2 regions of the Flexivirga sp. genome follow, and region 2 is predicted to be linked to the other one. Evidence: riboswitches for the same ligand, from Rfam matches in the RefSeq annotation. Region 2 holds a riboswitch; the other holds the start of a gene.

Region 1 (15,083 bases), on a different contig from region 2:
AGACCGGCCCGGCGCGCCACGAGGGCGGCACGCCCAACGCCGTGGGCGCCATCGCGATCGCAGCGTCCTGCGCCACGCTGCGCAGTCACCGGGCCACGGTCGAGGCGCACGAGGCCCACCTCTACGCGCGACTGCACGGCGGGCTGGCCGCGACCGACGGCGTCCGCATCGTGCAGGTGCTCGGCGACCGGCCCAATGTGGGCGTGGTCACCTTCACGATCGACGGCTACGACCCGTCGCTGGTCTCGCAGGTGCTGGCCGACGAGCACGCCATCGCCGTGCGCGACGGCCGGTTCTGCGCCCACCTGCTATGCGACGCCGTGGTCGGCGCGGACGCGACCGCGGTGCGCGCCAGCCTCGGGCTGGCCACGACCGGCGAACACGTCGACCGGCTCGTCGCTGCCGTGCGTCAGCTGGTCGAGCACGGGCCGTCGCTGTCCTACGTCCACACCGACGAGGGCTGGTCGGCTCCTGCCGACCCGCGGGACGTCAGCGAGCCACTCCCCTGGTAGCCGGCGTGCCGCGGGGTCGATCCACCCGCAGCCGCGCCCAGTAGCCCAGGTGGTCGGTGCCGGCGATGGCCACCGTGCCGTCGGAGACGACGCCGAAACCACGCGTGAGCACATGGTCCAGCTGGATGAACGGTGGCACCCGTTTGCCGTGCGGCCAGGTCCGCCGCCACCCGGACCCGGTGGCCCGGCTGGTGTCGGTGAGGCCGTCGGTCAGCTGGCGGAAGGCCGGCATCGCGGACGACGCGTTGAAGTCCCCGGCCAGCACGAGCGGCTGACCGGCGGGCAGCGCGTGGCGCCATACGGACAGGGCGCGCAGCGCCGCGTGCCAGTCGTCGACGATGTCCGGCAGCGGGGCCGGCGTGTGCACCGCCCGGAGTCGGAAGTCGCCGGCCGCCGTCGTCACCCGCACGTCGGGGCTGCTGGGGAACCGGCCGCCCGGATGTTCGGCGACGGGCGCGAGCCGGTGGACGCTGCGCACCACGGTCCCCCGGATGCCCGGCGCGGCCCGACCCGCCTGGTGCGGCAAGACATCGTCGAGCCCGTGGCGCCGCAGCGCCGCGAGTTCCGGTGCCGTGCACTCCTCCAGCACCAGCGTGTCGACGTGCTGGTTGCGTGCCGCTGCCACGACCTGTGCCGGATCACCGTGACCGAATTCGAGGTTGATGGTCATGACGACCTCGTCGTGTGCGCTCGCCGCCACCGTGTCACTGCGCAATGAGAGCAACCCCAGGCCGGCAGGAGTCACGGCGACCAGCAGCGCCACGAGCGCCAGCCAGCGGTGCCCCAGGGCCGCCGTCAGGACGAACAGGACGACCGCGGCCATGCCGAAGAGCGGGAACAGCGCCTGGACCAGCGGCACCAGCCAGGTGACGTCCAGCCAGCGAACGAACACGCCCGCCGCGACGAGCACCTGGACCGCGGCGAGCGACCACCACCCGACCGTGTGTGCCTCCCGTCGCCGGGTGCGATGCCGGTCCGGATGCCGGCGCCCACGCCGGCCCGAACGCCAGGTCCGGCGGGTCGGCGCAGCGGCGGCAGGGCCCGAATGTGACACCCCGGCATTGTCACCCACCCGCGGCACACCCGGGTGCTGTTACCACTGGGACTGGAGTGATGCAAGCAACACGATGCGTGTGACTCCGGCGACACTTCTCAAAAAAGTCACGAAATGGTCACGGTTCGACTTGGAAATCGCCTCGCGACCACGTACCTTCGACGATCGGTGGTTGAAATTTCGTCCCCCTGGCGAAGCAACATCCATCGACGGAGAGTGCAACCCGGCACGACTCCGCCATTTGCCTGTGGTCCGCTGCGCACAACCTCGTTGAGCGGCCACCACGATCCGGGATGGTCCCGGAGGCACAACGAGGATGGGGAACCCATTTCGGCCGCGACGCGGTCTTGGGGTGAGAGCAGGCCGACAACCTGCCGGGCACCTGACAGCCCGACCCGACAGCTAACCCCGTATGCGCACGTCAGGAGAGGAATCAATGAACCTCAGCAAGAACCTCAACAGCAAGACCCGCGTCGTCGGCATCGGGGTTGCCGCCGCCGCAGCCCTCGCCGCCGCCGGCGTCGCCACCGCTGGTGACGCTCACGCCGCGTCGGTCTCCACCTGGGACCGCGTCGCCGCCTGTGAGAGCGGTGGCAACTGGGCCATCAACACCGGCAACGGTTTCTACGGTGGCCTGCAGTTCACCCACTCGACCTGGATCGCCTTCGGCGGTGGCGCCTACGCCTCCAACGCCAACCTGGCGAGCAAGTCGGCCCAGATCACGATCGCCGAGAAGGTGCTCGCCTCACAGGGTCCCGGCGCCTGGCCGGTCTGCTCCGTGCGCGCGGGTCTGACCCGTGGCGGCGGCTCGCCGAACGTCAACCCGGCGCCAGCTCCCCAGGCCGCACCGCAGAAGACCTACACCGCGCCGAAGAAGACCTACACGGCTCCGAAGGTGTCGCGTTCCGCCGAGCGCGCCCAGGCTCCGACGAAGTCCTACTCCGCGCCGAAGAAGGTCGACTCCGCGCCGAAGGTCGCCCTCTCGGGCAAGACCTTCACCGTGAAGTCCGGCGACACCCTGAGCAAGCTCGCACAGAGCTACCACGTCAAGGGTGGCTGGCAGGCGCTGTTCTCGGCCAACAAGGGCACCGTGAACGACCCCAACCTGATCTTCGTCGGCCAGCACCTCAACCTGCCGGCTTGATCTGATCAGCCGATGATCACCGTCCCCGTGCGGTGATCATCGACCGAAGGCCCCGGTCCACGTCATGTGGACCGGGGCCTTCGTCGTCTGTCGACTCCGTCGCTGGCTCATCGAGAGATGAGTTGTTGTCGTCATGAGCGCGTCACCACGACGACAACTGCTCTCTCGGCGATGGTGGACGTATGCCGAACGCCGACGCCGCCGCCGAGCCGGAGTTCCGAAGAGCCACCACCCAGCGCGACTAAGTCCCTACTGTCGCGAGTTTGTCGCCGGAAGCGGCCGATTCGAGCGAGAAACTCGCGACAGTAGCGGGATACTCGGTGTGACCTACGCGTCGATGACGATCGGGATGATCATCGGGCGCCGGCGCAGCTTGCCTCCGACGAAACCGCCCACGGCGCGCCGGATGACCTGCTGCAGCTGGTAGGTGTCGCTGATGCCCTTCTGGCGGGCCTCCTCCAAGGCCGCCTCCAGCTTGGGGCGCACCTTGTCGAAGACGTCGTCGTCCTCGGCGAAGCCGCGGGTCTGGATCTCCGGGCCACTGACGATCTTGCCGGTGTCGGCGTCGCGCACCACGATGATCGTCACGAAGCCCTCGTCGCGCAGGATGCGGCGGTCCTTCAGCATCGTCTCGTCGGTGGTCCCGACGAGGGAGCCGTCGACATACACGTAGCCGCAGGGCACGGCGCCCACGATGCGCGCGCGGCCGTCGACCAGGTCGACCACGACGCCGTCCTCGGCGAGCAGCACGCGTTCGGCGGGCACTCCGGTGGCGACGGCGAGCTCGCCGTTGGCGACCAGGTGCCGCCATTCGCCGTGGATCGGCATGACGTTGCGGGGCCGGACGATGTTGTAGCAGTAGAGCAACTCGCCGGCGCTGGCGTGGCCCGAGACGTGGACCAACGCGTTCCCCTTGTGTATGACGCTGGCGCCGCGGCGCATCAGGCCGTTGATGACCCGGTAGACGGCGTTCTCGTTGCCCGGGATGAGGGAGGACGCCATCAGCACGGTGTCGCCGGTGCCGATGTCGATGGTGTTGTGGTCGCCGTTCGCCATCCGGGACAGCGCTGCCATCGGCTCGCCCTGTGACCCGGTCGAGACGAGCACGATCTGGTTGTCGGCGAAGTTGTCGATCTTCTTCAGGTCGACCAGGACGCCGTCGGGCACGTGCAGGTAGCCCAGGTCGGCCGCGATGCCCATGTTGCGCAGCATCGACCGGCCCACGAACGCCACCTTCCGGCCATGGGTCGCCGCGGCGTCGAGCACCTGCTGCACGCGGTGCACGTGCGAGGAGAAGCACGCGACGATGATCCGGCGCTCGGCGTGCTGGAAGACTCGCTCGATCGCCGGGGCGATGTTGCGTTCCGGTGTGGTGAACCCGGGCACCTCGGCGTTGGTGGAGTCGGTCAGGAAGAGGTCGACACCCTCCTCCCCCGCACGGGCGAAAGCGCGCAGGTCGGTGATCCGGCGGTCCAGCGGTAGCTGGTCCATCTTGAAGTCGCCGGTGATCAACAGGTTGCCGCCGCCGGTGCGGATGAAGACCGCGAGCGCGTCGGGGATGGAGTGGTTGACCGCGATGAAGTCGCAGTCGAACGGCCCGATCTTCTCGTTGCCGCCCTCCTTCACCGCCAGCGTGTATGGCGTGATCCGGTGTTCCTTCAGCTTGGCCTCGACCAGCGCCAGGGTCAGCGTCGATCCGACCAGGGGGATGTCGGGCTTGAGGCGCAGCAGGTAGGGGACGGCCCCGATGTGGTCCTCGTGGCCGTGGGTCAACACGATCGCGTCGATGTCGTCCAGCCGGTCCCGGATGTATTCGAAGTCGGGCAGGATCAGGTCGACGCCGGGGTGGTCCTCGGGGAACAGTACGCCGCAGTCCACGACGAGCAGCCGGCCGTCATACTCCACGACCGTCATGTTGCGGCCGACCTCGCCGAGTCCGCCGAGCGGGACTACCCGGACACCGCCCTGGGGCAGTGCGGGGGGTTCTTCGAGTTCGGGATGGGGATGGCTCACATCAGTCCTTGTGCGGTCAGGGCATCGCGCAGGATCGCGCGATGTTCTTGCGGTGCCGGCACCAGTGGGAGCCGGCAGAAGTCGGAGTCGATCACGCCCATGAGGCGCAGGGCGGCCTTGGCCTGAATGGTGCCCTGGGTGACGTTCATGACGGCGGCGACCAGCGGCACCAGGCCGTGGTTGATCTCGCGCGCGGCCGCCAGGTCGCCCGCGGTGACCGCGCGCAGCAGCGACACGAGCCGGGCGCTGGCGACGTTGCCGACCGTGCTCACCATGCCGGTCGCGCCGAGGGCCAGCCAGGGCAGGTTGAGGGCGTCGTCGCCGGAATACCAGAGCAGGCCGGTCTCGCGCATCAGCGGCGCGCTCGTGGCCAGGTCGCCCTTGGCGTCCTTGAGCGCCCGGATGCCCGGCACCTCGGCCAACGCGCGAATGGTGTCGGGCGCCAGTGCGGTGCCGGTGCGGCCGGGTATGTCGTAAGCCATCGCCGGCAGGTCGGTCGCCGCCGCGACCGTGCGGTAGTGCTCGAGCACCCCGGCCTGCGGCGGGCGGTTGTAGTAGGGGGTGACGATGAGCGCGGCCCGGGCGCCGGCCGCGGCGAGGTTGCGCGCGGCGGCCACGGAGTGCGCGGTGTCGTTGGTGCCGACGCCGGCGATGACGATCGCGCGATCACCGACCGCCTCGGCGACCGCGCGCACCACGTCGACGTTCTCCTGGTCGGTGGTGGTCGCGGACTCGCCGGTGGTGCCGTTGACGAGGATGCCGTCGTTGCCCTGGTCGACGAGGTATGCCGCCAACCGCTGGGCCCCGTCGAGATCGAGCCCACCGTCGTCGTGCATGGGCGTGACCATCGCGGTGATCATCGTGCCGAAGGGGTTACCGGAGGGCTGCGTCATGGCGTCCAGGCTAGCGGCGACCGCGGGCCGCGTGCCGTCGCCTTCCGCGTGCCGAACAGCGCCGCCCCGGTGAATGACTGATCGCGTCGTCACCCGCTCGGGGGTCCGGGTGACGACGCGGTCAACGGGTACATCGGGGGCCGCCGGAAAGTGTTACACGCACCCAATGTGATCTAGGTCACATTGGGTGCGTGCGGCCGGATCGCCCTGTCGGGCCCCGCTGATAGCGTCTGCTCCCGTGAAGCAGTACCTCGACCTCCTCGCTCGGGTCATCTCCGAAGGCACTCGCAAGCAGGACCGCACCTGCACCGGCACCTTGTCGGTGTTCGGGCACCAGATGCGCTTCGACCTGACCGCCGGCTTCCCGGCCCTGACCACCAAGAAGCTGCATCTTCGCTCGATCATCGGTGAACTGCTGTGGTTCCTGCGCGGCGACACCAACGTGCAGTGGCTGCACGACCGCAAGATCTCCATCTGGGACGAGTGGGCCGACGACAACGGTGACCTCGGACCGATCTACGGCCACCAGTGGCGGTCGTGGCCGACGCCCGACGGCGGGTCCATCGATCAGATCCACCGGCTGATTGAGGGATTGCGCACCAACCCCGACTCGCGCCGGCACATCGTCTCGGCCTGGAACGTCGCGGATGTCGACGACATGGCGCTGCCGCCGTGCCACACGATGTTCCAGTTCTACGTCGGCGGACCCACCGAGGACGGCCGCCGTTCGTTGTCGTGCCAGCTCTACCAGCGGTCGGCCGACATCTTCCTCGGCGTGCCGTTCAACATCGCGTCCTACGCGCTGTTGACCGCGATGGTCGCCCAGGTGACCGACCTGGTAGCCGGCGAATTCGTGCACACCATGGGTGATGCGCACCTCTACCTCAATCATCTGGACCAGGCGCGGCTCCAGCTGACCCGCGAGCCCGGTCCGCTGCCGACCTTGCGGCTCAACCCGCAGATCCGCGAGATCGACGCCTTCGACCTGCCGGACATCGCCCTCGACGGCTACGTCGCGGCGCCCACGATCAAGGCCCCGATCGCGGTATGAGCACCGAGGACCCCGCATGACGATCAGCTTCATCGCCGCCGTCGCGCGCAACGGCGTCGTCGGGCGCGACGGCACCATGCCGTGGCGGGTCCCGGGCGAGCAGAAGGGCTTCAAGGCCGCGACCATGGGTCATCCGATGGTGATGGGGCGGCGCACCTTCGAGTCGCACGGCCTGTTGCCGGGCCGGCGGCACATCGTGCTGACCCGTGACCCCGACTGGTCAGCGGACGGTGTCGAGGTCGCGCACAGCGTCGACCAGGCGCTCTTCCTGGCCGGCGACGAGGACTTCTTCGTCACCGGCGGCGCACAGGTGTGGGAGCTGTTCGCGCCCTACGTCGACCGGATGCTGATCTCCGAGATCCCGCTGGATCCCGAGGGCGACACGGTGTTTCCCGGCTGGCCGCTCACCGACTCCCCGATCTGGCACGAGGTGTCCCGCGAGCCGCACGACGGCTGGACCGTGGTGACCTACGAGCGCCGCAGACCCCGAGCACAGGTGGACGTCGGCCCGCGCATCGCCGGCTCCGCGCAGGCCGGCGCGACCGAGATCAAGGCCGGAGCCAGTTGCGCCGTCGGCGACGCAGGCCGGTTGCTGCTGACCCGCCGCGAGGACAACGGGCTGTGGTGTCTGCCGGGCGGCGGGGTCGAGGTCGGCGAGACCTGGTCGGAGGCCGCGGTGCGGGAGACGCGGGAGGAGACCGGACTGCACGTCGCCGTCGACGGGGTGCTGGCGGCATACAGCAACCCCGACGTGGTGATCGTCTACCCGGACGGTCGTCGACGGGCCATCTTCGGCGTGTGCTTCCGCGCGCACGTCGTCGCGGGCGCCCCCGGCGTCTCCGACGAGGTCACCGAGTCGGCGTGGTTCACCCAGGACGAAGCGGCTCGTCTGCCGATCATCCCGGCGCACCGGCCGCTGGTGCGGGCGTTCTTCGAGCAGGACCCCGGCCGCACGACCTTCGACTGACCGCCCGCGACCTCGAGGCCGCGGGCGGCACACCTTCAGTCGGCCGGCGCCGGCACCGGCTCCTGGAAGAACTCCTCGTGGTGCACGCTCGCCGGTTCGGCGCCCTCGCCGACGATCGTCGTGCGCACGTCGTGGACCAGGCCGATCGGTCCGCACAGGAACCACTCGTCCACCTCGGGCACGGCCACCCCCGTGCGCCGCAGGATCTGCCGCACCTTGGCGCCGTCGATGCGCCCGGTCAGCAGCGGGTCCCGGGCGCCGGAGCTGTCCCGAGAGAAGACCTCGATGAGGTCGAAGCGAGCGGCACAGTGCTCCGCCAACGACTCCAACTCGGCACGGAACATCGTGCTGTCCGGTGTGCGGTTGCCGAAGATCAGCGTCACCTGGGTGCCCGGCTCCTCCTCCAGCACGGTGCGGACCAGCGAGATGACCGGGGTGATCCCGGATCCGGCGGCGATCGCCACGATCTCGCGCTCGGTGTCGACCGTCGGACACACGAAGTCGCCCAACGGGGCGAGCACCTCGATGCGGTCCCCCGGCCGGACCACCCGGTTCAGCCACACCGACATCGCGCCCCCGTCGACCTCCTGGGACGCGATGCGCAACCGGCCGGTCCCGGCCGCCTGTGCACGCGACATACAGATCGAATAGGAACGGCGCACGTCCGTGCCGCCGATCGTGGCCCGCAGCGTCAGGTGCTGGCCCGGCTCGAAGCGGAAGGTCTCGCGCAGTTCGTCGGGTATGTCGAACGACACCGCCACGGCACGGTCGGTCAGGCGCTCCACCGCCGCCACGGTGAGCGGGTGGAACTGCGGGCGGCGATGTCGCACGCCGGAGGACTTCAGCAGACTCACAACGCATGGCAGTTTCGCAGACCGGCGCGATCGGTGCGAGCGCGGCCGCACGGTCCCGGGCGCGCCCGCGTCGGCGGGGATGAAAAGCTGGCCCGATGAACTCCCCCACCAGCGACACCGGGGTCCGCACCGCCCGCGCGAACGACGTCCCCGCGGTCGCCCACGTGCAGGCAGCCGTATGGCGCGACACCTACGGCCCGCTGGTCGACGCCGACGTCGCGGCCGCGTTCACCCCGGCGGCCTTCGAGCCCGCCTGGCGCGAGTCCCTGCGCAACCCGCCGAGCCCGCGGCACCGGCTGCTGGTCGCGACCGAGGGCGCGGCCGTCGTCGGCTTCGTCGCGATCGGCCCCGCCGACAACACCGATCCGGCGACCGGCGAGATCTACACGCTGGGCGTGCGCCCCGAGCACCGCCGTGCCGGCAACGGCTCCCGCCTGCTCAATGCCGCCGTGGACACCTTGCGCGCCGGTGACTTCGGCGCGCTGACGATGTGGTTGCTGGCCGACGACGACCAGACGCGAGCGTTCCTGTCGGCCGCCGGCCTGCGGCCGGACGGCGCCTGGCGCGACCGGGTCGTCGCGGCCGACGGTCGCACCGCCCGCGAGATACGTCTCACCGCCTCGCTCACCGACTCCGACGCTGTCTCCGACGCTGCCTCTGACTCCGAGGGACGCACCCCGCACGGAACCGACGCCCCATGAGCACGGTGGGGCCCGACCGTGCCGCCGGCACATCCGAGGCGCCGACTGATGTGGCCCGAACCGTTGCCCGCAAAGGGATCTGGGTCGGCGTCGCGACCGGCGCCTACGGCATCAGCTACGGCGCCCTGGCCGTCGCCGCCGGCCTCAGCTTCTGGCAGGCGGTCGCCCTCTCCCTGCTGCTGTTCAGCGGTGGATCGCAATTCGCGCTCGTCGGGGTGATCGGCGCCGGCGGCTCCGGCGCGAGCGCGATCGGCACCTCGACGCTGCTCGGTCTGCGCAACGGCTTCTACGGCCTGCAGGTGAGCACGCTGCTGCAGGCGACCGGCTGGCGCCGGGCGCTGGCCGCCCACCTGACGATCGACGAATCCACTGCCGTCTCGATCACCCAATCCGACCGAGCGTTGTCGCGGATCGGATTCTGGTGGACGGGGTTGTCGGTCTTCGTGCTGTGGGGACTGATGTCCGCGGTCGGTGCCGCGCTCGGCAACGCCATGGGCGACCCCGCCCGCTACGGCCTGGACGCCGCGGCACCCGCTGCGTTCTGCGCCCTGGTCTGGTCCCGTCTGCGGACCCGCCGCTCCCAGCTGGTCGCCGTCGCCGCGGGACTCATCGCTCTGCTGGTCGCACCGCACACCGCGTCCGGCATACCGGTGCTGGTCGCCGCGCTGGCCGCCGTGGCCGCCGGTCTCCTGCCGGATCGGACCGTCACCACGGCACAGGAAATATGAATCTCTGGACCACCGTGCTGCTGGCCAGCGCGCTCTCCTTCGCCACCAAGTTCGCCGGGTATGTCGTGCCCCAGCGGGTGCTGGACCATCCGTTGACCGACCGGGTGATGCACTACCTGCCGGTGGCGCTGCTGGCGGCGTTGATCGCGGTGCAGACCTTCACCACGGGCCACGGGTCGCTCACCGTCGACGCACGCGCCGCCGGGCTGACGGTCGCCATCGTGTGCCTGCTACTGCGCGCGCCCTTCCTGGTCGTGGTCGTGGCCGCAGCAGCCACCGCCGCCCTGCTGCGGGCTGCCGGCGTCGGCTGACGATCTACGGTGGAGTCGTGACGAAACCCTCCGCGACGCAGCCCTGCTGGATCGACCTCGACGGCGTGGTCAACATGCGCGACCTCGGCGGCCTGCCGACCTCCGACGGTCGCGCCGTGCAACCCCACCGCCTGGTCCGCTCGGACAATCTGCAGGATCTGACCGAGCACGACATACAGGTGCTGGTGCAGGACCACCAGGTCACCGACATCGTCGACCTGCGCAGCGACGTCGAGCTGCGGATCACCGGTCCCGGACCGTTGCAGGCGCTGGACACCGTTGCGCACCATCACCATTCGCTCTTCCCCGACGACAAGGACATCGACACGCGCGACGTGCTGGTGCTCCCCTGGCACAACGCCGAGGAGCCGCAGCGCAACGACAACCCGCGCGCGAGTCACTACCTCGGCTACCTGGACCGGCGCCCGGACTCGGTGTCCGCGGCGTTGGACGTCATCGCGACCAGCGAGGGCGCGACCGTGGTGCACTGTGCCGCCGGCAAGGACCGCACCGGCACGGTGGTGGCGATGGCACTGTCGGTCGCCGAGGTGCCCCGGGAAGCGATCATCGCCGACTACGCGGCCAGCACCGAACGCACCGAACGCATCGTGCGGCGGCTGGAGAAACTGCCCGGCTACGCCGACAATCTGCGTGACGTGCCGATGACCGCGCACCATTCACGGCCGGACACCATCGAGCATGTGCTGGAGGCGATCGACGCGGAGTACGGCTCGGTCGCCGGGTGGCTGCGGTCGGTCGGCTGGTCCGAGGCCCAACTCGACCAGCTGCGCGCCAAACTCACCGACTGACGTTTTCCTCCCCGCGGTCGGAACTCACCGAATGACGCTCCCACGCCGAGCGACGGCCCGGGCGCGCACCACGTCCAGGAATCGGCCGAAGAACGCCTGCCAGGTCTGCTCCAGCTCCGCGCCGCGCTCCTGGGCGACGCGCTTGACGTCCGCGGGATCGAAGCCGAGCGTGCGCAGGTTGTTTTCGTCCCAGGTGGCGACCCGTTCGGCGCTGGACTCCGGGTGCCACTGGGTGGCCCACGCGGCGTCGCCCAGCCGGAAGGCCTGGTGCCGGCACCGTTCGCTCGACATCAGCAACCGGGCATCGTCCGGCAGCTCGGTGATCTGGTCCCGGTGACTCTCGATGCCGACCGTGGGATGACCCGAAAGCGGTTGGAACAGAACGTCATCGGCCGCGTCAGCCTGCGGCATCAGGCGGGTGACGCCCTTCTCCGGCATACCGTAGTCGCCCTCGACGCGGCCTCCGCCGACGTGCGCCAGCAGTTGCGCACCCAGGCAGATGCCCAGCACCGGGACTCGGTGGTCCAGGCAGTCGCGGACGAGGGCCCGCTCGGCGGGCAGCCAGGGCTTGCGGTCGTCGGCGTCGGGCAGGAAGCCCCCGCCAAGCAGCACGACCGCGTCCAGTCCGTCGGCGCGGCGCGGCACGGCCTCGCCTTCGTCGGCCTTGATCAGGTCGACGGCGACACCCGCGGCGGCCGCCCAGTCGGGGATCCGGCCGGGGCCGCTGTCGACGTCATTGCGGATCACAGTCACGATCGCGGTGTTCATGTCAGTCCAGTCCGAGGAAGTGCTCGAGTCCGACGGTGAGACCCGGGTGGTCGGGTATGGCGCGCACCCCGGCCAGCACGCCGGGCATGAAACTCGCCCGGTCGAACGAGTCGTGCCGGATCGTCAGCGCCTCGCCCTCACCGCCGAACGACACCTCCTGGTGCGCGACGCGACCACGCAGCCGCTGCGCGTGCACCCGGATGCCGTCGATCTGTGCGCCGCGGGCGCCGTCGGGGTCGCTCGCGGTGGCGTCGGGCACCGGGCCGAGCCCCGCGTCCGCGCGCGCCCGGGCGATCAGCCCCGCGGTGCGCGCGGCGGTCCCCGAGGGCGCGTCCACCTTCGCCGGGTGGTGGGTCTCCACGATCTCCACGGACTCGTAGAAGCGCGCGGCCTGCTGCGCGAAGGACATCATCAGCAGCGCGCCGATCGCGAAGTTCGGCGCGATCAGCACACCGACCGAATCATGCTCTGCCAGCTGCTCTTCCAGCTTCTCCAGGCGCTCGGCGGTCCAGCCGGTGGTGCCGACGACGGCGTGTATGCCGTGCTCGACGCAATGGGCGACGTTGGCGGGTGAGGAGTCCGGGACGGTGAAGTCGACCGCGACCTGTGCGCCGCCGAGGTCCCCGAGCGCGTCGCCGGCGTCATACCGGCCGACGAGCGTCAAGTCGGCGGCGTTCTCGATCGCGGCACAGGCGGCGCTGCCCATGCGTCCGGCGGCTCCGATGACGGCAACGGCTGTCGATGTGGTCACCCCGTCAGGCTAGACGTTCGAGGCGCCCCGCCCGGGCGGCGTCCGGGCAACGGATCATCCCGAGGACGATTTTCCATACTGGTGCTATGTTGATAGTTACCTCGGCTAATGACTTCAGTTGTCGTGGCCGTCGACCGAGCACCACAGCAACCCTGGAGCCCACACCGACGTGACCGAAGCCCCCGTCCCCGACCGCGACGCCCCGTCCACTCCCGGCCAGAGCCGCAAGCGCACTCGCGGCGCGCGCCGGCGCTTCGAGGCCGATCATCCGCGCTACAAGTGGGTGGCGCTGTCCAACACCACGCTCGGCGTGCTGATGGCGACCATCAACTCCTCCATCGTGATCATCTCGCTGCCCGCCATCTTCCGAGGCATCGACCTGGACCCGCTCGGCGCCGGCAACATCAGCTACCTGCTGTGGACGCTGATGGGCTACCTGGTCGTGTCGGCCGTCCTGGTGGTCACCCTCGGCCGGTTGGGCGACATGTTCGGCCGGGTCAAGATCTACAACCTGGGCTTCGTGGTCTTCACGGTCGCCTCGATCCTGCTGTCGCTGGACCCGGCCGGAGGCGGCACCGGTGCGATGTGGATCATCGTCTGGCGCATCGTGCAGGGCGTTGGCGGCGCCATGCTGATGGCCAACTCCACCGCGATCCTCACCGACGCCTTCCCCGCCACCCAGCGCGGTATGGCGCTGGGCATCAACCAGGTCGCGGCGATCGCCGGCTCGTTCCTCGGCCTCATCATCGGCGGCATCCTGTCCGAGTGGCACTGGCGGGCGATCTTCTGGGTGAGCGTGCCGATCGGTGTGCTGGGCACCGTGTGGGCCTACAAATCGCTGCACGAGCTGGGCACCACGCGCCGCGGACGCCTCGACATACCAGGCAACCTCAGCTTCGCGATCGGTGTCACCGCGATCCTGGTCGCGATCACCTACGGCATCCAGCCGTATGGCGGGCACACCATGGGCTGGACGAGTCCGTGGGTGCTGGCCGGACTCATCGGCGGCGCACTCGTGCTGATCGCCTTCTGCGTCATCGAGACCCGGGTCGAGAACCCGATGTTCTCGATGAGCCTGTTCAGGATCAAGGCGTTCAGCGCCGGCAACTTCGCGGGCCTACTGGCGTCGATCGGCCGCGGCGGCATGCAGTTCATGCTGATCATCTGGTTGCAGGGCATCTGGCTGCCGCTGCGGGGCTACAGCTACGAATCGACCCCGCTGTGGGCAGGCATCTTCCTGGTGCCGCTGACCATCGGCTTCCTCATCGCCGGCCCCGTCTGCGGTTTCCTGTCCGACCGGTTCGGGGCGCGAGCGTTCGCCAGCGGTGGGCTGCTGATCACCGCGGCGACCTTCATCGGGTTCCTGCTCATCCCGGTGAACTTCGACTACTGGATCTTCGCCACCCTGCTGTTCGTCAACGGGATCGGCTCGGGCATGTTCTCCGCACCCAACACGACCGCGATCATGAACTCCGTGCCCGCGCACGAGCGGGGTGCCGCTTCCGGGATGCGTGCGACGTTCTTCAACTCGGGGACGTCCCTGTCCATCGGCATCTTCTTCTCGTTGATGATCGCCGGCCTCGCCCAGAACCTGCCGCACGCCATGCGTTCCGGTCTGCTGGCCCAGCACGTGCCCTCCTCGGTGGCGGACCAGATCGCCGGGCTGCCTCCGGTCGGGTCGATGTTCGCGGCCTTCCTCGGCTACAACCCGATCGAGAGCCTGCTCGGTCCGACCGGCACGCTGGACAAGATCCCGGCCGCCAACGCCTCCACGTTGACCGGCAAGGAGTTCTTCCCGCACCTGCTGTCCGGCCCGTTCCACGACGGACTGATCGTCGTCTTCGGTGCCGCCGCGGCGATGATGGTCGTCGCGGCGATCGCCAGCCTGCTGCGCGGCAGCAAGTACGTCCACGACGACGGCGGCGATGGCACCCCGAGCGACAGCGCCGACTCCGCATCCTCAGCAAACGTTGCGGTTACCCGGTGATACTTCTCAGGTGACCGGTCTTGCCCCCGCACCCTTCAGCGTCACCAGCTGGGTGACCGCCTGGCGCTTCGACCCCGTCGGCATCGTGCTGGCGCTGCTGCTGCTCGCCGGCTACCTGTGGTTGCTGTCCGCGGCGCGACGACACGGCGTGCGCTGGCCGTGGTGGCGGGTGGCGGCATACCTGGTGGTCGGCGTGGGCACGCTGGTCTACGTCACCTGCGGGCCGGTCGGCGTCTATCGGCAGACCTTCTTGTGGATGTTCGCCGCACAGGTCGCGGTGCTCGGCACCGTCACCCCGATGGGGCTGGCGCTCGGCGACCCGTTGCGGTTGCTCACCGCGGCACGTGGATCGCACACCGCGGCGCACCGCGCGCTCCGGTCCCCCGTCGTCCGGGTGCTGACCTGTCCCGCGGTCAGCTTCCTGCTCGACCTCGCCGGCATCCTGGCCGTCTTCTTCACACCGTACGGCGACCACGCGGTGCGTTCCTCGCTGATCGGCACCCTGCTGATCGTGCAGTTGCTGCTCGTCGGGCTGCTCTA
Region 2 (13,813 bases):
CTCGACGGCGAGTTGCCGACCGCGCGTGGCGCAGTCGTCACGAGTGAGGTTGAGATCCGCGATAGTCACGGCCACCATCGTCGCACTCGCCGAAGTTGCGCATCCGCCGCGCTCCCTCGAACGGCGTCGCGCAGCCAGGATCTTGCAGCCGGCCGTGCGGACGCCAGCAGGATCAGAGGTGCGCCACGACGTGGTCGATGCAGGCGGTGAGCGCCGCGACGTCGGCCGGGTCGACGGCGGGGTACATGCCGATGCGCAGCTGGTTGCGGCCCAGTTTGCGGTAGGGCTCGGTGTCCAGGATGCCGTTGGCGCGCAACACTTTCGCGATCGCTGCCGCGTCGACGCCGTCGAAGTCGATGGTGCCAACGACGGGGGAGCGGTCGGCCGGGTCGGCGACGAACGGCGAGGTGTATGTCGTGCGCTCCGCCCATGCGTAGAGAGTCGCGCTCGACGCGGCACTGCGACCGGCGGCCCAGTCCAGGCCACCGCTCGCCAGCAGCCAGTCGATCTGCGCGGCCATCAACGCGATGGTGGTGACGGCCGGTGTGTTGTAGGTCTGCTCCAGTCGTGAATTCGTCACGCACAGCTGCAGATCCAAGGTGGCCGGCGTCCAGCGCTGCTCACTGAGCCTCGCGATCCGCTCGAGTGCGGCAGGAGACATGGCGGCGAACCACAGGCCGCCGTCGGAGGCGAACGCCTTCTGCGGCGCGAAGTAGTAGACGTCGGTCTCGGCGAGATCGACCGGGATCGCGCCGGCGGCGGAGGTCGCGTCGACGAGCATCAGCTCACCGGCCGAGCCCGGCACCCGCCGGACCGGGGTCCTGACGCCGGTGGAGGTTTCGTTGTGGGTCCAGCAGTAGGTGTCGACGCCGTGCGTGCTGCACAACTCCACCGCGGTGCCGGGCTCGACCTCCGCGACGATCGGGTCGGCGAGGAACGGCGCGTTGCGCGCGACGGTCGCGAACTTGGCACTGAACTCGCCGCACACGGCGAAGGCTCCGCGGTCGTGGATCAGCCCGAACGATGCTGCGTCCCAGAAGGCATTGGTGCCGCCCATGCCGAGCACGATCTCGTAGCCGTCGGGGGCGTCGAACAGCTCCGCGAGCCCGGACCGGACGCGGGCGACCAGACTCTTGACCGGTGCCTGCCGGTGCGACGTGCCGAGCACGGTGCGGCCCAGCGCGAGCAGCGCGTCGAGTTGTTCGGTGCGCACTTTGCTCGGCCCGGAGCCGAAACGGCCGTCCGCGGGTTTCAACGAATCTGGGATGACGAGCTGGTCGGTCACGTGCCCGATTCTGCCAGCGGTAGCGTCGTGCTCATGCAGCCGATCAAGCGTTGGGACTACGCGGGCGAGGGCCTGGACGAGCACGACCTGCCGGCGGCGCCGCTGCCGCTCATCGAGCAATGGGTCCAGGACGCCGCGGACCGGCAGGAAGCGAAGGGCGATGTGCCCGAACCCGATGCGATCTCGGTCGCCACCGTCGACGCCGAGGGTCAGCCGCACGTGCGCACCGTGCTGATGCGCTACCTCGGCGCTGACGGTCCGGGCTTCTACACCAATTACACCAGCCGCAAAGGCCTTGACCTGCAAGCTGATCCGAAGATCGCCGCGGCGTTGACCTGGCCGCCGATGTTCCGGGCCATCCGCTTCGTCGGTGTTGCCGAGAAGATGTCGGTCGAGCGATCGACGCACTATTTTCGCAGCCGGCCGTACGGATCGCGCATCGGCGCGTGGGCCTCGGAGCAGTCGCGGCCGGCCGCCGGCCGCGCCCAGCTCGAGGCGGCCGTGGCGTCATACGAACAGAAGTGGCCGGACACCGGCAGCCCGGAGGACGTCCCGCTGCCCGACTTCTGGGGCGGGTATGTCGTGCGCTGCGACGAGGTGGAGTTCTGGGCCGGCCGCAGCAGCCGACTGCACGACCGGCTCGTCTTCGTGCGCACCGGCGATGGCGACCTCGCCGACGCGAACAGTTGGGAAATCGAGCGCCGTCAGCCCTAGACGACGGGCAAGACCAGTCAACTGCACGAGAAGCGGACGCCGGCGGGTGAGGAGTCGAGCAAGAAGACACGGGACAGCCCGTGGGCTGCCGGTGGAACCGGCAAGCGCGATGGACGAGATCGCGCGCCCACGGGCCGCGGTGGCTGCGTTGGAGTAGCTACCGAACGTCCGTTCCGTCGGCACACCGGAGGTGGCCGGCGACGAATACGAAGGTTGCGCTAGCGCGCAACCACCTCACGCGTCCTTTGAGAAATCACTCTTGGACCACCTCCTTTCTCGTGTGCTCCCACGCTAGGACGAGGGCCGGGTGGGAAGCAACAGATTTAGTCGGCTGTCCTGGCTCCGCCCTTCGGCCGGCGGGCCGAGCCCGGCCGGGACCGACGCCGAGAGCAAGAACGGCTGGCGCCCAGGGGAGGTGCGCCAGCCGTCCGAGCTGCACCTTGCGGTGTGCTCACCCCGCCCGTGAAAACGAACGGTTCGGGAGGCCGCGGGTCAGGGGGGAGGAGCCCCACGGCTTCCAAGAAGAAGAACGTAGCGTGAGCGGGAAGGATTCCCGAACTTATTGAGCGAAAAGTCGACCGAAATTTCTTCGTGACGGGTTGTGGGCAGCGGCGGCGATCCCGCGACGGGGGCGTGGCGGGAGGCTGGCGTGCACCTGTCGGCCCGTAGTGGCAGGCTTGTGCCGTGAGCGAGCTGATCGACACCACCGAGATGTATCTCCGCACGATCTTCGACCTGGAGGAAGAAGGCATCGTGCCGCTGCGCGCGCGCATCGCGGAGCGTCTGGGGCACTCGGGTCCCACCGTGTCCCAGACGGTGGCCCGCATGGAGCGCGACGGGCTGCTGACGCTGGCCGGTGACCGGCATCTGGAGCTCACCGAGCACGGCCGGACGCTCGCCACCCGGGTGATGCGCAAGCATCGGCTCGCCGAGCGGCTGCTGGTCGACGTCATCGGTGTGGAGCTCGAATACGCGCACGACGAGGCCTGCCGGTGGGAGCACGTCATGAGCGAGCGGGTCGAGCGCAAGATCCTGGCGATGCTCCGCGAACGACACATCTCGCCCTACGGCAACCCCATCCCGGGCCTGGAGGAGCTGGGTGAGGAGGGCACGCGTGTGCAGTTCCGCGACGGCGTGCGCCCGATGACGGAGGTCGGCACCGAGCAGCCGGCCAGCTTCGTGGTCCGCCGCGTCGGTGAGCCGGCCCAGGCCGACCAGGATGCCTTGAGCGTGCTCACCGCGGGCGGCATCACCCCGGACGCCAAGGTCGAGGTGCGCCTCGAGGGTGATCGGGTCCTGGTGCGCGCCGAGGGCGGTGACGCCGTGTCGCTGCCCCGCGACGTCGCCATGCACGTCTTCGTCGACGCCGACTGACTGACCCCGGCTGACTGACCCCGGCTGACACCCGGGGACTGACTGACGCCATGGGCTGATTCGGCGTCCTTGCAACGATCCTCGCAGCCCACCAGAACTTTCTTTGACCAGTTCGTGACCTCACTGTGACTTTCCGTCCGGGGTTGTGTACCGTTTTCCCCGGCCCGCCACTCGGCGGGTTCCCGTGAGGCAACGCCGAGTCCTGCCAGCTGATCGGGTGCAACGAATTTCCGCCAGGCAGGAGCGGGGGACCCATTCCGGGTGGCGCAAGCCGCCCTCGGGGCGAAGTTTCGGTGCAGCACCACGGGGCTGCCGCACCGGAGCCGGGTATCTCCAGCCCGAGCCCGACAGCTCACCTCGTAGGCGACGGAGAGGTGTTCTGTGTCCATTCTTGGTCCGCGCGGTCGTCACCGCGCCCCGGGCAAGCTGACGACGACTTTCAACTCCACCGCTCGCGTGTCGGCCACCGTCGCGGTCGCCGGTGGTCTGGTCGCTTCGATCGCCGCACCGCAGGCCGCGTCTGCCACGACCGGTGTCGCGTCGATCACCGGCTCCAGCTCGGTCGATTTCGCCGCCCAGGCTTCCCGCGCTCAGGCGTTGGCCAACCCGCTGCAGGCCACCAAGGCCGAGTCGCAGCTGAGCGCCGTGCCGGCGCAGGCGCAGCTCGCTGCCCCGGTCGCCGCCAAGCGCTATGAGGCTCCCAAGCCGGTGGTGCGCACGCGCACCGCCTCGGTGTCGCGCAGCGCCACCCGCCCTGACCGCTCGGCTCAGCCGGCGCCGGCGAGCAACCCGGTCAGCGCCCCGGTGAGCAACCCGGTCACCACGCTGGCCCCGCCGGCCGCCACCGGTGGCATCGTCGGCATCGCCGAGCGGTATGTCGGTGCGCCCTACGTCTACGGCGGCGCCAGCCCGGCCGGCTTCGACTGCTCGGGCTTCACGTCCTACGTCTACGGTCAGGTCGGCAAGTCGCTCCCGCGCACTGCCACCGCGCAGATGCAGATGGCGACCCGGGTGAGCACGCCGCAGCCGGGAGACCTGATCTTCTTCGGCAACGGCAGCTACGCCTACCACGTGGCGATCTATGTCGGCAACGGCATGATGATCGACGCCAACCACCCCGGTGGTTCCGTCGGCGTCCGCCCGATCTACAGCGGTGTGTCCGGCTACGGCCGCATCTGAGCTGTCACACCACTCGTTCGAACCCGTCGCACTTCGTGGGTGCGGCGGGTTCGTGCATTCCCGCACCAAACGCGTCCCCGAAAGGCTGCACCATGTCATTGTCCGAAACGCTGCTCGCCGCTGACCGTCGTCCGCAGGTCGTTGCCGATCTGGTTGCGGTGATCGACGCGGAGGTGAAGGACAAGAAGGGTCTCACCGGGGTCGCGATCAAGGGTGGGTATGCCGCCGTGCGCAAGGTGAGTCCGACGATCGCGGCCGATGCGACCGATCGCATGCTGCCCGAGGTCGCTTCTGCCCTCCAGCCATTCTGGGACGACTTCGCCGGGGCGGGCGATTTCGGGCAGTACCTCGCCGGCCGTGGTGACGAGGCCGCCGATGCACTGCTGGCGGTCACCGACGCGCGGGCCGAGGCGACCGAGCGGGAGCCGTTGAAGCGTGCTTACAAGGGGCTGCGCGGCAAGGCCAAGGACAACGTCGAGCAGGCCCTGCCGCGACTCGGGAGGGTCGTGCAGCAGCACGCGTCTTGAGTCGTGCAGCAGCACGCGTCGTGAGTCGTGCGGGGACGCTCAAGATCCTTCTGATAGACCATGAATATGTCTGACTCATTGCACGCCACGACCGTGCGTCTCACCGGCGCCGACGGCGCCGAGATCGAGGCCTACCTGGCGACACCGGACGGCGACACCCGCCGTGGCGGTGTCGTGGTCATCCATCATCTGCCCGGTTACGACCGGGCGACCAAGGAGATGGTCCGCCGCTTCGCGGAGTTGGGGTATGACGCCCTGTGTCCCAACCTGTATTCGCGGCAGGCTCCGGGAGCGGAGCCGTCCGACGCTGCCGCGGCGGTGCGGGCAGCGGGCGGCATACCGGACGAGCAGCTGGTCGGCGACGTGGAGGCGGCGGCGGCATACCTGCGCGGATTGCCGCACGCGAACGGCAAGGTCGGCGTGATCGGCCACTGCTCGGGCGGGCGGCACGCAGTCCTCGCGGCGTGCCGGGTGAACCTGGACGCGGCGGTGGACTGTTACGGCGCCTTCGTGACCGGCACCCCTGGTGCGGACTACCCGCTCGACGTCACGAACCTGGTGCCGCTGCTGCCGCAGCTGCGGGCACCGCTGCTGGGGCTGTTCGGCAAGAACGACAAGTTCCCCGGCCCGGAGCAGGTCGCCGAACTCGACCGGATCCTCACCGAGCACGGCAAGCCGCACAGGTTCTTCTCGTATGACGACGCCGGCCACGCTTTCTTCGCGGTTGACCGACCGTCCTATGTGGTGGCCGCGGCGAACGACGGCTGGGAACGCATCGAATCCTTCTTCCACCAGCACCTGGAGGGCTGAGACATGTGCACCTACATCACCGTCACGACGGATGTGGACGGCAGCGCCAAGGGTCCGGGCGGGAAGTGGTTCCGGGTCAACGATGCGGCGGCCTACTACGACCACCCGGTCCACGCGATGGCCGAGCACACGCTCAACGTGGACCTGACCGATCCGAGCGCCGGGCCGGGCCGGCGCATCGCCCTGGAACTCACGGCGGGGTCGGCGCAGCGGCTCATCGACGCGATCCAGCAGGCGCTGGACGCGGCACCCGACGAGCTGAAGGCCGGTTGATCAGCCGCCCGGGCTGATCACCGGTCCGGGCGGCGGACCGATCGTCCGGGTGACGGTCGTGGTCACCGGTGGGGCCGAGGTGGTGACGGTCGCCGTGGCTGTCGTCGTGGCTGTGGTGGTGGCTGTGGTGGTGGCGGTCGTCGTCGCGGTGCTGGTGACGGTCCGCTCGGTGCCGGGCCGGGTGACCTGCACGGTCGTCGTCTTCGGCGGCAGCGTCACGGTCGAGGTGCTGGTGAAGGTGCTGTCGTTCGCGGGGTCGGACGTGGCCTCCTGGGTGACCGTCCGTGTCGCGCCCTGCTCGGTGTAGGTCACGGTCCGCTGGCCGGTGCCCGCGTCGTGTCCGTTGCCGCCGCCGGCGAGCAGGTAGATGCCGACGGCGCACAGTGCTGCGATGCCGGCCCCGATCAGAGCACCGGGCAGCAGGCCGGGCGCCGGGCGCCTGGACTCGTCGTAGTCGTCGTAGCCGTCCTCCGGCCCGTCCCCGTAGTCGTCGGAACCGTCGGCGCTGTCCGGATCGGCCCACTGGTCCATGAAGGCGTCGTTCGCGGACCGTTCGCCGTCACCGCGTCCCTGGGTGCTGTTCGGCATGACGACATGGTACGAGGCGGAACGCCGCAGATCGGTGCTGCACGCACGGGCGTGCGCGTCGATGCGGCATGCTGCAGGCATGCATTTCGTCGGCCTCGATCTTGCCTGGGGCACCAAGAATCCCACCGGGGTGGCGGTCCTCGACGACAGCGGGACCTTGCGGCACGCGAGCACGGTCCGCACGGACGAGGAGATCGTCGACGCCGTCCGGGCTGCGGCGCCGGGTGCGTGCGTGGTCGGCATCGACGCGCCGCTGATCGTCAACAACGCCAAGGGGAGCCGGCCGGCCGAGCAGGCGCTGGGCCGCGACTTCGCGGCATACGAGGCGGGGGCGCACCCGGCCAACACCGGCAACCCGGCATTCGCCGAGGGCACCCGTGGCGGACGCATCGCACACGTGCTGGGCCTGGACATCGATCCGGCGTCGCGGGCGTCGCGGCGAGCTCTCGAGGTCTATCCGCACCCGGCGACCGTGGCGCTCTTCCGGCTCGGGCAGAGCCTGAAGTACAAGAACAAGCCGGGTCGGCCGATCGAGCAGTTGCAGGGTGAGTTGCTGACCCTGCTTCGGTTGTTGGAGTCGCTGGAGACTGCGAAGCCGGCCCTCCGGCTGAGGCACAGCGAGCACTGGCAGCAGCTGGCCGACACGGTGCAGCAGGCGACCCGCAAGGCGCAGCTGCGCGCGGCGGAGGATCCGATCGATGCCGTGATCTGCGCGTATGTCGCCCTCCTCGCTCACCAGGCGCCCGAGCGGTTGACGACATACGGCGACGTCGCCACCGGATACATCGTCACGCCGACGTTGCCGGACGACCTGCGGCCGTCGCGGCACTCACCGACGCAGCAGAGCCGCGCGGAGGTGGTGGGTGCCGCCCGGCGTGAGTACGCCGTGCAGTTCCCGATGGTGGAGCGGGCTGCGGCCGCTGCGGTGGAGTTGATCGCCGGGGTGCTGGACGACGCCGGGCTCAACTACCTGTCGGTGGACGGCCGGGCCAAGACGGTGGCGTCGTTCGCGGAGAAGGCCAGCCGGGAGGTGGACGGGGTGCCGTTGTATGCCGACCCGGTCCGCGACATCGGCGACACCATCGGCGTTCGTGTCATCACCTACGTGCGCGGCGACGTGGATGCCGTGGTGCAGTTGCTCGCCGCCGAGACGGAGGTCCTCGACGATCGTGACCTCGGGCTGGAGACGGCCAGCGAGGGCCGCTTCGGGTATGCCAGCAGGCACCTGCAGGTCCGCATCCACGCCGAGGATCGTGCCCGGCATCCGGCGCTCGGGGACCGGCGGGTGCAGGTGCAGATCCGCACCGTGCTGCAGCACGCGTGGGCGGAGTTCGAGCACGACATCCGTTACAAGGGCAGCATCCCGCCGGAACAGCGCGCCGACTTCGACCGGCGGTTCACCCTGGCGGCCGGGCTGCTGGAGGTCGCCGACGGCGAGTTCTCCACGATCCGCGACAAGCTGCGCTCGGGTGTCGCCGAGACCCTCTCCAACGGCGCGAGCGCCGATCGCATCTCCTCGCGGGAGCTGGCGGCATACCTTGCCGGTCAGTACGACGACGCCGCATGGTCGCGCGCCGACCACTACGCGTGGATGGCCGGGCTGGTGCACGAGCTCGGCATCGAGTCGCTGACGCAGCTGGCCGACACGTTGCGCACCGTCGACGCTGCGCCCATCGACGAACGCATGGCGTACCGCACTCCGCCGGGCGCGGTACGCCGGTTGGACGACGCGCTGCTCTACCGCTTCGGCGAGGAGTATGTCGCCCTGGACGGCAACGCACACCGGGTGGAGAGGTTGGAGTCGCGGCTGGCGAAACTGCGCGGGGAGTCCTCCTGACCTTCGACGGTCACGCGGACTCGACTGCAGCAGCAAGCTTGTCGAGCGATGCCGACAACTTGTCCGAGGTCGTGGCACGGGCCCGCCGCAGCCGCTTGGCGTCCTGCAGCTGCGACCAGTCGTAGGTGTGGGTGACCCTGGTCCGGCCTTCGCCCACCGGCTCCAGTTCCCACCGCCACAGGTGACCGGGCTGCGGTGCGCCCACCTCGGAGGGCCGCCACGCGATACGGCGGCCCTCCTCGAACTCCACGACGTGGTTCTCCCGCACCACTCCGTCACCGGTCAGCGTCATGCGGAAGACGTCGCCGACGCCGTGGACCCGCTGTCCGGGCGCGGACTCGGCGAGGTTGTCGTTGCCGTCCCACTCCGGCTGCCGACTCGGGTCGGCGATCAGCTCGAAGATGGTCGCCGCGGGGGCGTCGATCTCACGGGTGGCGCGAACGACCTTGGTCTCCTGGGTTGGTGTCATGAGCCCATCGTGGCAGTAGGCGGACCGGAGCGTCCGGAATCAGTTGCCGGTGTCGAGCGTGATCACTTCACCGTCGGCGGTCGCCGCTGCGTCGCCCAAGCAGCGACCGTTGCCGGTTATGCACGCGTTCGCCACCGCTGGCGGCGACTCAGCGCCAGAGGTCCTGCAACCACCGGATGGCAGCGATCTGGTCGTCGGCCTCGCCGCCCTCGTGGTTGTTGAAGGGGTAGACCTCGATCTGCTTCGGCCCGGCGTAGTGGTTGTAGGCGCCGAAGCCGCCGGATGGCGGGCAGATGGTGTCCATCAGCGCGACCGAGAACCGCGCTGGTGCGGTGGCGTGCGCCGCCATGGTGATGCCATCGACGTAATCCATTGTCCGCAAGGCGGTTTCGGCGTGCGCACGGTGGGTGCCGAGGAACGCCACCAGTTCGTAGTAGGGGCGCTGCTCGGTGAGGCGCACCGCCCGGCGGACGTCGGCCAGGAACGGCACCCCGATGATCGAGGCACGGACCAGGTCGCCGGCGAGCGCGCTGGTGGCCAGTGCGATGGCGCCGCCCTGGCTGGCGCCGGCGACGGCGAGCCGGTCCGGATCGGTGCCGTCGAGGGTGAGCGCCGCCTCCACGGCACGGACCGCGTCGGTGAAGACCCGCCGGTAGAAGTAGTCGCGCGGGTCGAGGATGCCCTGGGTCAGGAAGCCCTCGACGTAGGGCGAGTTGCTGCCGGCCGGGTCACCGGTGCTGCCTCCGCGGCGGGCGCGGGCGCCCTGTCCGCGGGTATCCATCACCAGGGTTGCGAAGCCCGCTGCCGGCCAGGCGAGCCAGTCCAGCGGCGTGCCCCGTCCGTCGCCATACCCGAGGAACTGCACGACGGTGCCGTGCACCGTGCCGGTCGGCTGGATGTGCCAGGCGTTGATGCGGTGGCCGCCGAAGCCGGCGAAGGAGACGTCACGGGTGACGACGTTCGGCAGGTATGCAGCGCCGGGGCGGACCTGGACCGCGAGATCGTGCTCGCGCGCCTCGGCCAGTGTGGTGTCCCAGAACGAGCGCCAGTCCTGCGGTTCGCGGCGCTCGGGCAGGTAGTCGCGCAGTTGCTCGAGTGGCAGATCGAACTCAGGCACCTGGACGCTCCTCGGGCAGCGGATCGGTTGCGGCGGCCAACGCGGCCAGTCGCTGGATCTGTTCCTTGACCGGCGCGTAGTGCTCCTCGATCGCGGCGTGCAGCCGGTCCAGGTCGTGCGCCGCGGCGGCCTCGACGATCTCGACGTGCGCGTGCGCGGTGCGCTGCCAGCTGCGGTCGCTGACGTCCAGGGTCGCACCGACCCGCGACTGCACCTCCCAGAACGCGCCGGTGAGCTGCACCACCAGGTCGTTGCCGACCGGCTGCAGCAGCAGCAGGTGGAAGGCGCGATCCTGCTCGACATACGGCTTGCCGCGATCGGCGAGCTCGCACATCTGCCGTGCCAGATCGGCCAGCTTGCCACGCTGGTCGGTGTCCAGGCCGTCGATGATCAACCGGGCGAAACCCTGCTCCATCAACTGACGGACCGAGACCACGTCGGACAGCACGCGGTAGTCGGAGGTGGTGCCGAGCAGCGAGCGGAAGGCGAGGCTCTCGATCATCGCGCTGAGGGAGAGGGCGCCCACGAAGGTGCCGTGGCCGTGGCGCACGTCGACGATGTCCAGGGCGCTGAGCGTGCGGATCGCTTCGCGGACGCTGGACCGGCTGGCGCCGATGACGCTCATCAACTCCGGCTCAGTGGGCAGCGGGTCACCCGCGTGCAGGCGGTGGTCGACGATGTAGCGCTTGATCTGCTCCACGACCTGCAGCTGCGCGGTCCGCGGTCGTCCCTCCATGGTGCTCATACGTCCCCCTCGGGATCGCTCGAAATTCGGCTCGACGAAATTACCGTATCCCAACATCAGACGTCTGATGTCTTGTATGGTCGCTCTCATTCATCGTTTGTCGCTCATCTGGAGGCCGTCGTGTCCCGCAAGAAGTCACCGCTCGATCCTGCCGGACTGACCGGCACCTCGCGCCGTCAGTTCCTGAAATTCACCGGCGTGCTCGGTGCGGCTGCCGGCATCGCCGCCTCGGTCAGCGCCTGCGGGCCGTCCAGCGGCACCTCCGGCGGGGGTGACGGCAAGGGCGGTTCGTCCACCATCTCGGCGACGCTGGCCTTCCAGCTCTCCGGGACACTCGACCCGGCCAACCACTCCAGCGCGGTCGCGACAGCCGCCAACCAGCACATCTTCGAGGCGCTGGTCGACCTCGACCCGGCCAGCCGCGCGCCGTACCTCGCGCTGGCCAAGGCGCAGCCCAAGGCCAGCGCCGACGGCCTGAAGTGGACCGTGGAACTTCGTGACGGGGCGAAGTTCTCCGACGGCTCGGCGGTGACCGGCGAGGACGTCGCGTGGTCCTTCACCCGGGCGCTGGACCCGGCGAACCTGATGTCGCAGTTCATCTCGTTCATCTCCTCGGTGAAGGCAACCGGCGCGACGTCGGCCGAGTTCACCCTGAAGGAGCCGTTCCCGCTCTTCCCGACCCGCATCTCGGTCATCAAGATCGTGCCCAAGGCCAAGACCAAGACCGCCGCGCTGGCCAAGACGTTCGGTGACAAGCCGATCGGTTCCGGCCCGTGGGTGCTGGACTCCGCCGACCCCAACAGCGGCCTGACCTTCTCGGTCAACAAGAACTACAACGGCAGCTACCCGGCCAAGGCCACCAAGATGGTCTGGCACAGCACGACCCAGGACGCGACCCGGATCGCCGACCTGCAGAGCGGTCGTTCCCAGGCGATCGAGGCCGTGCCCTTCGTCAACGTCAAGCAGCTGGAGAAGACCAAGAAGGTCGAGGCCAAGCAGGCCTTCAACCAGATCTTCCTGATGTTCAACTGTGCGGCGAAACCCTTCGACGACAAGCGAGTTCGTCAGGCACTGCACTACGCGATCGACACCGACGCCATCATCAAGACCGCCTTCCAGGGCTACGCGACCGCGGCCCAGAGCTACCTGGACGAGGGCAACCCGGACTTCCAGAAAGCCTCGACCGTCTACAACCACGACCCGGCAAAGGCCAAGAAGCTGCTCGCCGAGGCGGGTGCGTCCAACCTGTCGATCGAACTGGTCACCACCGACGCCGGCGCCGTCGCATCGACCGCGCCGCTGATCATCGACGCCTGGAAACAGGTGGGTGTCACCGCGAAGCTCAACACCGCGCCGTCGGCGTCGGTCTACGCACCGGCCCCCGACGGGCTCATCTCCAAGCCGGACTTCCGCGTGCTGTTGGCCTCCGGCGACCCGACCGTGTACGGCGTCGACGTCGACCTGCTGCTGCGCTGGTTCTACTACGGCGCGACCTGGCCGACCGACCGCTTCCACTGGCAGCAGTCGTCGGCGAAGAAGGTCGCCGACTGGCTGGACGAGGCGGCCAAGGAGTCCGACAAGGCCAAGCAGAAGGCGATGTGGATGAAGACGATCGACTTCATCGCCGACGAGGCACCGCTCTACCCGGTGGTGCACACCAAGATGGTCACCGGCTGGGACGACAAGAAGCTCTCCGGCTTCGAACCGGTCGCCACCACGGGCCTGTACTTCCTGAAGACCAAGCCGGTCTGACGTCCCTGCGGGCGCTGCCCGCCATCTTCAACCAGCCACCATTCGAGGAGGTGTTCGCGTGGCTCACGTCCTGAGCCTGATCTTCCGGCGAATACTGACACTGATCCCGCTGCTGTTCGGCATCGCCCTGTTCGTCTTCCTGGTGATGCGGCTGTCGCCGGTCAACTCGGCGGTCTCCGCCCTGGGCGACAGTGCCAGCAAGGAGCAGATTGCGGCATACAACCACGCGCACGGGCTCGACCAGGCACCGCCGGTGCAGTTCATCCACTTCATCGGCGACCTGCTCACCGGCGACCTGGGCACCACCCAGTCGCTGAACAAGTCGGTGTCCGGCCTGGTCGGTGAGGCGTTGCCGGTGACCCTCGAACTCACCGTGCTGGGCGTGCTGCTGGCGTTCGTGCTGGCCATGCTGCTGGGCATCGTGGCGGCGCTCTACCGCGACCGGTGGCCGGACCACGCGGTCCGTGTGGTGTCGATGGCGGGCATCTCGATCCCGTCGTTCTGGTTGGCGTTGCTGCTGATTCAGCAGTTCGCGGTCAGTCACACCTGGCTGCCGAATGCCGGCTACGTCAACCCGGGCGAGGACTTCGGCGGCTTCCTGAAGGCGATGGTCATGCCGGCCATCTCGCTGGCACTGCCGGTCGGGTGTTCACTCGCGCGGATCGTGCGCACCTCGATGGTGGAGGAGCTGGACAAGGACTACGTGCGCACCGCGTATGGCGCGGGCCTGCCGCCATACATCGTCGTGGGGCGCAACGTCCTGCGCAATGCGCTGGTCAACCCGCTCACCGTGCTGGGCCTGCGGGTCGGCTACCTGCTGGGCGGCACGATCATCATCGAGGCGATCTTCCAGATGCCCGGCATGGGAACGCTGGTCATGCAGGCGGTCACGACGAACGACACGTCGCTGGCACAGGGCACGATCCTCGTGATCGCAGCCTGCTTCGTCGTCATCAACCTGGTCGTCGACCTGCTCTACATGGTGGCCAACCCGAGGCTGCGAGGAGGCCACTGATGCGTGGATACCGTGCGGCGCTGACCCGCAAGCTGTCGAACAACCCCGGCACCCGCTCGATGAGCCTGTCCCGGCTGGGGATCCCGTCGCGCATCGCACTCTGCTTCGTCGGTGTGCTGATCGTGGTG

Evidence for each region. Region 2 has a riboswitch for cyclic di-AMP ahead of ACTHL4_RS06210 (C40 family peptidase). Riboswitches for the same ligand answer to the same signal wherever they lie in the genome.
Region 1: another riboswitch for cyclic di-AMP. It lies ahead of ACTHL4_RS03180 (transglycosylase family protein); the one in region 2 lies ahead of ACTHL4_RS06210 (C40 family peptidase).

The regions. Positions count from the first base shown of each region.
Region 1 covers NZ_JBQCGS010000018.1:46,862-61,944, reverse strand. Annotated here, with positions in the region: gene ACTHL4_RS03190 (aminotransferase class V-fold PLP-dependent enzyme) at 1-512, shown strand, start outside; gene ACTHL4_RS03185 (endonuclease/exonuclease/phosphatase family protein) at 490-1,566, opposite strand; cyclic di-AMP (ydaO/yuaA leader) riboswitch at 1,861-1,998, shown strand; gene ACTHL4_RS03180 (transglycosylase family protein) at 2,003-2,710, shown strand; gene ACTHL4_RS03175 (ribonuclease J) at 3,038-4,723, opposite strand; gene dapA (4-hydroxy-tetrahydrodipicolinate synthase) at 4,720-5,616, opposite strand; gene ACTHL4_RS03165 (thymidylate synthase) at 5,855-6,667, shown strand; gene ACTHL4_RS03160 (dihydrofolate reductase) at 6,684-7,634, shown strand; gene ACTHL4_RS03155 (FAD-binding oxidoreductase) at 7,670-8,488, opposite strand; gene ACTHL4_RS03150 (N-acetyltransferase family protein) at 8,584-9,189, shown strand; gene ACTHL4_RS03145 (AzlC family ABC transporter permease) at 9,186-9,917, shown strand; gene ACTHL4_RS03140 (AzlD domain-containing protein) at 9,914-10,228, shown strand; gene ACTHL4_RS03135 (tyrosine-protein phosphatase) at 10,246-11,037, shown strand; gene ACTHL4_RS03130 (type 1 glutamine amidotransferase) at 11,062-11,805, opposite strand; gene dapB (4-hydroxy-tetrahydrodipicolinate reductase) at 11,807-12,556, opposite strand; gene ACTHL4_RS03120 (MFS transporter) at 12,726-14,543, shown strand; gene ACTHL4_RS03115 (cytochrome c oxidase assembly protein) at 14,554-15,083, shown strand, end outside.
Region 2 covers NZ_JBQCGS010000039.1:2,151-15,963, reverse strand. Annotated here, with positions in the region: gene serC (phosphoserine transaminase) at 173-1,285, opposite strand; gene pdxH (pyridoxamine 5'-phosphate oxidase) at 1,319-1,999, shown strand; gene ACTHL4_RS06215 (metal-dependent transcriptional regulator) at 2,684-3,373, shown strand; cyclic di-AMP (ydaO/yuaA leader) riboswitch at 3,595-3,754, shown strand; gene ACTHL4_RS06210 (C40 family peptidase) at 3,755-4,552, shown strand; gene ACTHL4_RS06205 (DUF6918 family protein) at 4,645-5,079, shown strand; gene ACTHL4_RS06200 (dienelactone hydrolase family protein) at 5,146-5,889, shown strand; gene ACTHL4_RS06195 (DUF6295 family protein) at 5,893-6,162, shown strand; gene ACTHL4_RS06190 (hypothetical protein) at 6,163-6,750, opposite strand; gene ACTHL4_RS06185 (DUF429 domain-containing protein) at 6,749-8,587, shown strand; gene ACTHL4_RS06180 (SRPBCC family protein) at 8,598-9,056, opposite strand; gene ACTHL4_RS06175 (acetylxylan esterase) at 9,205-10,173, opposite strand; gene ACTHL4_RS06170 (FadR/GntR family transcriptional regulator) at 10,166-10,918, opposite strand; gene ACTHL4_RS06165 (ABC transporter substrate-binding protein) at 11,039-12,670, shown strand; gene ACTHL4_RS06160 (ABC transporter permease) at 12,729-13,685, shown strand; gene ACTHL4_RS06155 (dipeptide/oligopeptide/nickel ABC transporter permease/ATP-binding protein) at 13,685-13,813, shown strand, end outside.